2 regions of the Streptomyces sp. NBC_00887 genome follow, and region 1 is predicted to be linked to the other one. Evidence: riboswitches for the same ligand, from Rfam matches in the RefSeq annotation. Region 1 holds a riboswitch; the other holds the start of a gene.
The links. A riboswitch is a leader RNA that binds a small molecule or an ion and turns the genes downstream of it on or off. The one in region 1 is predicted to bind glycine.

Region 1 (4,625 bases):
GCGGTGCTCACGACTCCGATGTCCTGGAATTCGCCGGACACCGCGGCGAGGAAGTCGACGGGGTCCTCCTTCCAGTCCGGCTCGTAGAGCCGCACCCGCCCGCCGGAGGGCCCGTCCAGCGCGGTGCGCCCGGCCCTGCAGAGCTCGGCGACGGCCGGCGGGGGCAGCGGCACTCCGACGGCCCCGCCCGGATTGACTGCGATGCCGAGCTGCGGGGGCAGTCCGCGGGCGAATTCACGGGCGGGCGCGACGGTGAACGAGATATGGGCGCCGACGCAGTGCAGGAACTGGGCCTCGGAGCTGAACACCGGTACGAACGCGGCGCCGCCGATGTCGACCGTCGGCAGGTCGAGGTCGGGGCTGTCGGGCCCGCCGCCGTTCGGCAGGGGCACCCAGACGCGGCTTCGGCCGAGCACCTCGACCAGGCGGCCGCCGGCCCCGGGCACGCCGAGGGAGGCGCTGAGCACTTCCTCGAGCTCGTTGGCCGGCCATCCGTGCTGCGGATCGACGGGGGCCTGGGCCGGAATGTCCACGGTGTCTGTGTCCCTTTCTCGCCATGCTGTGCGGCAGAAACCATAGTCCGAGCCGTGCCCGGACGGCAGTGACACGGGGAACAGCGCAGGCCGGGGCAACCGGACCGTCCAGATTCCGGACGGCCGGACGGAGCTCACCGGTCTATGCGTTTGCGAACGAAATCCGTTCGATCGCCGTGGCGGCCTCCCGGTCGAGCAGCACCGCGGACGCGCAACCGGGCGGCAGCAGTCCGCTCTCCGTATCGCGCAGCAGCCGCCCGACCGCACCGCGGTGCCGGGCGAAGGCGTATCCGGAGACGCCCCGTCCGCGCTCCCGCTGGCCGGCCCTGGCCACATGAGGGGTGACGTCGAGCAGGACGAGATGCAGCGTGCGGTCCCGGCGCCCGGCCTCGCGGGCCAGCCAGCGTCGCACCCAGGCCTGGGTTCCGCAGTCGTGCACGACGACGGATCCGCCCGAGCGCAGCGCCCGCCACAGCCCGAGGTAGTGCGCGGCACGGACCAGGGGGCGGTAGAGGGCGTACGGGAGTAAAGCGGGCAGGGAGGCCGCCCAGCGGTCCCTGGTGTCCTGGGAGTCGATGGCGTGCTCCCGCACCGCGCGCCGGATCAGCGTCGACTTCCCGCTGCCGGGCAGTCCGGAGACCACCACGACATCACCCGCCACGAAGTCCAGGCTGCGCGGGCCGAGCCCGTTCCTGCCCCGCAGATCACGTACCACCGGAGCGTGCGTGCCCCGGAGCCCCCGAGCGCGGGCACCCTGCTGCGCGGGCACCGCACCGCGCGCTGCCCCTGCGGTCGTCGCGAACGGCTGCAACGTCATCGCTCTCCCCCTGCCGAGTCACCCACACCTGACCTGCCCAAGAAGTGTAAAGAAAAGGTAATACGGGACAACCGGTTCCGGCGGCACGTGTCGGCGCCCGAGCGGCCCGGTGTGCCTGCGCGGATCCGGTCGCCCCACTCTGGCGCAATGCGTGCGATGATGACCCCGCCAACTGCATACCGGCCGTTTGAATCCGCGCGGGAGAGTCCCGGTCACTGTGTGCGCCGGGCGCCGAAGGAGCAAGTTCCTCCCTTGAATCTCTCAGGCCCCGTACCGCGTGGATGAGGCAGATCTGAAAAGCGGGCCGTTCACGCGGCTCCACCCAAGGTGCAAGCCGACCCCCGTAGGGGCTGACCCTTTCAGGGGCTCTCGGCGAACCTCTCAGGTTCCGATGACAGATGGGGAGGGAACATCCTCTGTCGTCATGCCCTGGAGCCATGCCCATGAGCACTGCCCCCGCCTCCCGTCTCACCGCCCTCGATGCGCTGCATCGCTCCCTGGGCGCGACCATGACCGACTTCGCGGGCTGGGACATGCCCCTGCGGTACGCCAGTGAGCGCGACGAGCACAACGCCGTACGCACCCGGGCCGGACTCTTCGACCTGTCGCACATGGGCGAGATCACCGTCACCGGACCGCAGGCCGCGGCCTTCCTGAACTTCGCGCTGGTGGGCAACATCGCCACCGTCGGCGTGGGCCGGGCCCGCTACACGATGATCGTCGCCGAGGACGGCGGGATCCTGGACGACCTGATCGTCTACCGCCTCGGCGAGGCCGCGGCCCCCGAGTATCTGGTCGTCGCCAACGCGGGCAACGCGCAGCTCGTCCTCGACACGCTCGCCGCGCGCGCCGGGGACTTCGACGCCGAGGTGCGCGACGACCGCGACGCCTACGCGCTGCTCGCCGTCCAGGGCCCCGAGTCCCCCGCCATCCTGAAGTCGGTCACGGACGCCGACCTGGACGGACTGAAGTACTACGCGGGCCTGCCCGGCACCGTCGCCGGTGTTCCCGCGCTCATCGCCCGTACCGGCTACACCGGCGAGGACGGCTTCGAGCTCTTCGTCGCCCCCGAGCACGCCGAGCAGCTGTGGAAGGCGCTCACCGAGGCGGGCGCCCCGCACGGCCTGATCCCCTGTGGCCTCTCCTGCCGCGACACGCTGCGCCTGGAGGCGGGCATGCCGCTGTACGGGCACGAGCTGACCACCGCACTGACCCCGTTCGACGCGGGCCTGGGCCGGGTCGTGAAGTTCGAGAAGGAGGGCGACTTCGTCGGCCGCGAGGCGCTGCTGGCCGCCGCCGAGCGCGCCGAGACCGCCCCGCCCCGCAAGCTCGTCGGCCTGGTGGCCGAGGGCCGCCGGGTGCCGCGCGCCGGCTTCCAGGTCGTTGCCGACGGCAAGGTCATCGGCGAGGTCACGTCCGGCGCGCCGTCGCCGACGCTGGGCAAGCCGATCGCCATGGCGTACGTGGACGCGGCGCACGCCGTGCCCGGCACCGAGGGCGTCGGCGTAGACATCCGGGGCACCCACGAGGCGTACGAGGTCGTCGCACTGCCCTTCTACAAGCGTCAGAAGTGACAACGGGGCGTCCCGCACGTGACGTAGTCCCGTCTCACACCGTAAGACCACCGTTCATCAGCACTCCCCGGCGTACAGGAGAATTCAGGTCATGAGCAACCCCCAGCAGCTGCGGTACAGCAAGGAGCACGAGTGGCTGTCGGCCCTCGAGGACGGTGTGGCCACGGTCGGTATCACCGAGTTCGCGGCCAACGCGCTCGGCGACGTCGTCTACGCCCAGCTCCCGGAGGTCGGTGACACGGTGACCGCGGGCGAGACCTGCGGTGAGCTGGAGTCGACCAAGTCGGTCAGCGACCTGTACTCGCCGGTGACCGGTGAGGTCACCGAGGCCAACCAGGACGTCGTGGACGACCCGGCGCTGGTGAACTCCGCCCCCTTCGAGGGCGGCTGGCTGTTCAAGGTGCGCGTCGCGGAGGAGCCGAAGGACCTGCTCTCCGCCGACGAGTACTCCGAGTTCTCCGGCAACTGAGACCCAAGGGACCCCCTGATGTCGCTTCTCAACTCCTCCCTCCACGAGCTGGACCCGGACGTCGCCGCCGCTGTCGACGCCGAGCTCCACCGCCAGCAGTCCACCCTCGAGATGATCGCTTCGGAGAACTTCGCTCCGGTCGCGGTCATGGAGGCGCAGGGCTCCGTCCTCACCAACAAGTACGCCGAGGGCTACCCCGGCCGCCGCTACTACGGCGGCTGCGAGCACGTCGACGTGGTCGAGCAGATCGCGATCGACCGGATCAAGGCGCTCTTCGGCGCCGAGGCCGCGAACGTCCAGCCGCACTCCGGTGCGCAGGCGAACGCCGCCGCGATGTTCGCGCTGCTGAAGCCGGGCGACACGATCATGGGCCTGAACCTGGCCCACGGCGGTCACCTGACCCACGGCATGAAGATCAACTTCTCCGGCAAGCTCTACAACGTGGTCCCGTACCACGTCGACGAGACCGGCGTCGTGGACATGGCCGAGGTCGAGCGCCTCGCCAAGGAGTCCAAGCCGAAGCTGATCGTGGCCGGCTGGTCCGCGTACCCCCGTCAGCTCGACTTCGCGGCGTTCCGCCGCATCGCGGACGAGGTCGGCGCGTACCTGATGGTCGACATGGCCCACTTCGCGGGCCTGGTGGCCGCGGGTCTGCACCCCAACCCGGTGCCGCACGCCCATGTCGTCACGACCACCACGCACAAGACCCTCGGCGGTCCGCGCGGTGGCGTCATCCTGTCGACGCAGGAGCTCGCCAAGAAGATCAACTCGGCGGTCTTCCCCGGTCAGCAGGGCGGCCCGCTGGAGCACGTGATCGCGGCCAAGGCGGTCTCCTTCAAGGTGGCGGCGACCGAGGAGTTCAAGGAGCGCCAGCAGCGCACCCTGGACGGCGCCCGCATCCTCGCCGAGCGTCTGGTGCAGCCGGACGTCACCGAGGTCGGCGTCTCCGTCCTGACCGGCGGCACGGACGTGCACCTGGTCCTGGTGGACCTGCGCAACTCCGAGCTGGACGGCCAGCAGGCCGAAGACCGCCTCCACGAGGTCGGCATCACGGTCAACCGGAACGCCGTTCCGAACGACCCCCGCCCCCCGATGGTCACCTCGGGCCTGCGGATCGGTACGCCGGCCCTGGCAACCCGCGGTTTCCAGGCCGAGGACTTCACCGAGGTCGCGGAGATCATCGCCTCCGCGCTGAAGCCGGCCTACGACGCCGACGACCTGAAGGCCCGCGT
Region 2 (4,625 bases), 3.2 Mb from region 1:
CAGTGACCGTCCCGCGGGGGTGCCGTCAGCGCATCCGACAAGCCGTTCCCGGAAATGAGACACGGGAAACCACCCTCAGGGTGATTATCACTCGGCGTGCCGAGTGTGGCGATCGTTGACGCACCCCTGGTGACTGCCTACCTTCGAGATGGCAGGTCAAGGACGGAGGTCGGCGTGAGAAGCAGCGGCGACGGTACGGCTGCGGGTGGGCCGTACCGGCAGCACAGCAGTGCGGCCGACCACACCATCAGACAGCCGGTTCAGCCGGAGGCGGTGGCAGCGGACGGTGCGGTAGTGGCAGGTGACATCGGCTACCGGGGGCCGACGGCGTGCGCGGCGGCCGGGATCACCTACCGGCAGCTCGACTACTGGGCCCGTACGGGTCTGGTGGAGCCGAGTGTGCGTCCGGCGTACGGATCGGGGACACAGCGTCTCTACAGTTTCCGGGACGTGGTCCTCCTCAAGATCGTGAAGCGGTTCCTCGACACGGGTGTCGCGCTGCAGAACATCCGCACCACGGTCCAGCACCTGAGGGCCCGCGGATTCACGGATCTGGAACGGATGACCCTGATGAGCGACGGGGCGACGGTCTACGAGTGCTCCTCGCCCGACGAGGTCGTGGATCTGCTCCAGGGGGGGCAGGGAGTCTTCGGTATCGCCGTGGGCGTCGTCTGGCGCGATGTGGACGCGACCCTGTCGCAGCTCCACGGCGAGCGGGTCGACACGGGGGAGACGCTGATCGGCAACAACCCCGCGGACGAGCTGGCCCGGCGGCGCAACCGTGCGGGCTGAGCCACCGGGCCTGCTCCGCGCCGCACGGGCGCGGAGCAGGCCCGTTGTCAGTGGCATAGGGCAGCATCGGTTGATGTGAGATCCGCTCCCACCATCCTGCATCTGGACATGGATGCCTTCTACGCCTCTGCCGAGCAGGCGGCGAAACCGAGCCTGCGCGGCAAACCGGTGGTGGTGGGCGGACTGGGAATGCGTGGGGTGGTGGCCACCGCGTCGTACGAGGCCCGGCGCTTCGGAGTGCATTCGGCGATGCCCATGGCACAGGCGAGACGGCTTGCACCCAACGCCGCCTATCTGGTGCCGCGGTTCGCGCTCTACCGGACGGTGAGCGACCAGGTGATGGAGCTCCTCGGGCGGCTTTCGCCGCTCGTCGAGCCGCTCAGCCTGGACGAGGCCTTCGTCGACCTGGAGGCCGGCGGGGTCGCCGATGACGCGGCATCGGCCCGTGCGATCGGTGAGCAGCTGCGCACGGTCATCAGAGGCGTCACCGGACTCAGCGGTTCGGTCGGTCTGGCCGGTTCCAAGATGCTGGCCAAGATCGCCTCGGAGGAGGCGAAACCGGACGGTCTCCTGCTCATCGAGCCGGGTACGGAGCGCGAACTGCTCGCTCCCATGTCCGTGCGGATCCTGCCGGGCGTCGGGCCCGCCACCGGGGACCATCTGCGGCGCGCGGGGATGACGGTGGTCCAGGACCTGGCCGAGGCCGGGGAGGCAGAGCTCGTCCGCCTGCTGGGCAAGGCGCACGGCGTCGCGCTGTACCGCATGGCCCTCGGGCACGACGACCGGCCCGTCGTCGCGGAACGGGACGCGAAGTCCGTATCGGTCGAGGACACCTTCGACGTGGACCTGCACGACCGGGTCCGGGTCAGGACGGAGGTGGAGAGGCTGGCCGGACGGTGTGTGGAGCGCCTGCGAGGCGCGGGGAGGTCGGGGCGGACCGTCGTGCTCAAGGTGCGCCGCTACGACTTCTCCACGCTCACGCGTTCCGAGACCCTGCGCGGCCCCACCGACGACCCCACGGTCGTCAGAGAAGCCGCGGCGCGGTTGCTGGAGGCCGTTGACACCACCGGTGGCGTACGGCTCCTCGGAGTGGGTGTCACAGGGCTCGCGGACTTCACCCAGGAGGACCTCTTCGCGCAGGCCGCCGACGCCCGGCAGGCGGTGGCGGACGAGTCGGAGGACGGGGCCGACGGTGCCCCCGACGAGCCGGTCACGGCGGAGGAAACGGCCGAGGAGAGGGCGGACCGCCTCGCGGGCCGACGGTGGCCCGCAGGCCACGACGTACGCCACGAGGACCACGGCCACGGATGGGTGCAGGGCAGCGGTGTCGGCCGTGTCACGGTCCGGTTCGAGGAGCCGGAGGAGCGGCCGGGCCGGGTACGCACGTTCCGTGTCGACGATCCGCAGCTCCGGCCGGCCGACCCGCTACCCCTGGTGCGGGACCCCGTGGACTACTCCTCGTGGCCGGCCAGCCTGCCGAAGTCCCTGTCGGGCCCCGTACCGCCCGGCGCGGCGGAGTCCAGCCCGTAATGGCGGTAGAGCTGCAGTTCCTGCTCAGGGGAGAGATGACGGCCGACTCCGAAATCGGGGGCGTCCTTGATCAGGGCGCGGTCGAAGGGGATCACCAGGGTGCCGTCGACGAATTCGCTCGGTTCCAGCGGTACGAAGGCGTCCCGGGTGAACAGTCCGGTGCGCACGGCCGCCCACTCGGGTACACCGGTGGCGTCGTCGAGATAGACCTCGTCCACCGTTCCGATCTTGGAGCCTTGGCGGTCGTAGGCCTTGCGGCCGATCAGGCTGCGCGGATCGATGTCGGTCTGCACGGTGCCTCCCACTGGTCGCACTGCGGTCAGGGTGGTCGCAATAGCTCCACAGGCACTACGAAAGGCCAGATCCGGGGCTTCGGCCACTCGAGACGGCCGGCGCCGCCCCGCTGGTAGTCTGGAACACGGCTGCTGACCCTGTGCGGGAGAGTCCTCCGGAGCATTCCGGAGGCGCCGAAGGAGCAACTCCTCCCCGGAATCTCTCAGGCCCCCGTACCGCACGGACGAGGTCACTCTGGAAAGCAGGACGGGATCCGTACGGCACGTGCCGTGGCGGGCCCCGTCCTCACCGACGGTGAAAGCCGGTATGCCTCAGGGCGTGCCGGTGAAGCTCTCAGGTCGAGATGACAGATGGGGAGGCCGTTCGGGCAGCCACGCCGTGGTGCCCCTCGCAGGTCGTGAGACCAGGAGGCCTCCATCATGACCCCCCGTCGCACTCCGCTCTCCCAGCTGGAGCAGGGCATTCCCTTCGAGCAGCGCCACATCGGGCCCGATGCCGAGGCCCAGGCCAAGATGCTCGCCCAGGTCGGATACGGCTCCCTCGACGAGCTCACCGCCGCTGCCGTGCCGGACGTGATCAAGAGCGCCGAGGCGCTGGATCTTCCGGCTGCCCGTACCGAGGCCGAGGTCCTGGCCGAACTGCGACGCCTCGCCGACCGCAATCAGGTGCTCGCGCCGATGATCGGGCTCGGCTACTACGGCACGTTCACCCCGCCGGTGATCCTGCGCAACGTCATGGAGAACCCTGCCTGGTACACGGCGTACACGCCCTACCAGCCGGAGATCTCCCAGGGGCGGCTCGAGGCCCTGCTGAACTTCCAGACGATGGTGGCCGACCTGACCGGTCTGCCCACCTCCGGTGCCTCCCTCCTCGACGAGGGCACGGCGGCTGCCGAGGCGATGGCGCTCGCACGGCGCGTCGGCAAGGTCAGGAACGGCGTCTTCCTGGTCGACGCCGACACCCTGCCGCAGACCGTCGCCGTGATCCGGACCCGCGCCGAACCGACCGGCGTCGAGGTGGTCGTCGCCGACCTCACCGACGGAATTCCGGCCGATGTCGCCGAGCGCGGCGTCTTCGGCGTCCTGCTGCAGTATCCGGGCGCCTCCGGAGCGGTCCGTGACATCAAGCCCGTCATCGACCGCGCACACGAGCTCGGCGCGATCGTCACCGTCGCGGCCGATCTGCTGGCCCTGACCCTGCTCACCTCGCCCGGCGAGCTGGGCGCGGACGTGGCCGTCGGGACCACGCAGCGCTTCGGTGTCCCGATGGGCTTCGGCGGACCGCACGCCGGCTTCATGGCCGTCCGCGAGAAGTTCGCGCGCAGCCTGCCCGGCCGTCTCGTGGGCGTCTCCGTCGACGCCGACGGCAACAGGGCCTACCGTCTCGCCCTCCAGACCCGCGAGCAGCACATCCGCCGGGAGAAGGCCACCAGCAACATCTGCACCGCGCAGGTGCTGCTCGCCGTGATGGCGGGGATGTACGCCGTCTACCACGGCCCCGACGGTCTGCGCACGATCGCGCGGCGCACCCACAGGTACGCCACGATCCTGGCCGACGGTCTGCGGGCCGCCGGTATCGACGTGGTGCACGGCGCCTACTTCGACACCCTCACCGTGAGAGTTCCCGGTGCAGCTACCGGTGTGGTCGCCGGTGCCCGCGAGCGCGGGGTGAACCTGCGGCTCGTCGACGCCGACCACGTCTCCATCGCCTGCGACGAGACCACCACCCGTGCGCAGATCGCGGCCGTCTGGGCCGCCTTCGGAGCCGGCGGCGACATCGAGGCCCTCGATGCCGACGCCGAGGACGCGCTGCCCGGGAACCTGCTGCGCACCGACACCGTCCTCGCCCACCCGGTCTTCCACCAGCACCGTTCCGAGACCGCGATGCTGCGCTACCTGCGCAAGCTCGCCGACCGCGACTACGCGCTGGACCGCGGCATGATCCCGCTCGGCTCCTGCACCATGAAGCTCAACGCCACCGCCGAGATGGAGTCGATCACCTGGCCCGAA

Region 2: another riboswitch for glycine. It lies ahead of gcvP (aminomethyl-transferring glycine dehydrogenase); the one in region 1 lies ahead of gcvT (glycine cleavage system aminomethyltransferase GcvT).

The regions. Positions count from the first base shown of each region.
Region 1 is NZ_CP108788.1:4,429,456-4,434,080, forward strand. Features, by position in the region: gene OG844_RS20045 (enhanced serine sensitivity protein SseB) at 1-533, opposite strand, end outside; gene OG844_RS20050 (AAA family ATPase) at 676-1,350, opposite strand; glycine riboswitch at 1,539-1,636, shown strand; gene gcvT (glycine cleavage system aminomethyltransferase GcvT) at 1,794-2,924, shown strand; gene gcvH (glycine cleavage system protein GcvH) at 3,016-3,393, shown strand; gene glyA (serine hydroxymethyltransferase) at 3,412-4,625, shown strand, end outside.
Region 2 is NZ_CP108788.1:1,217,533-1,222,157, reverse strand. Features, by position in the region: gene OG844_RS05555 (bifunctional nuclease family protein) at 1-6, shown strand, start outside; gene OG844_RS05550 (MerR family transcriptional regulator) at 175-792, shown strand; gene OG844_RS05545 (DNA polymerase IV) at 868-2,322, shown strand; gene OG844_RS05540 (PRC-barrel domain-containing protein) at 2,244-2,615, opposite strand; glycine riboswitch at 2,749-2,844, shown strand; gene gcvP (aminomethyl-transferring glycine dehydrogenase) at 3,036-4,625, shown strand, end outside.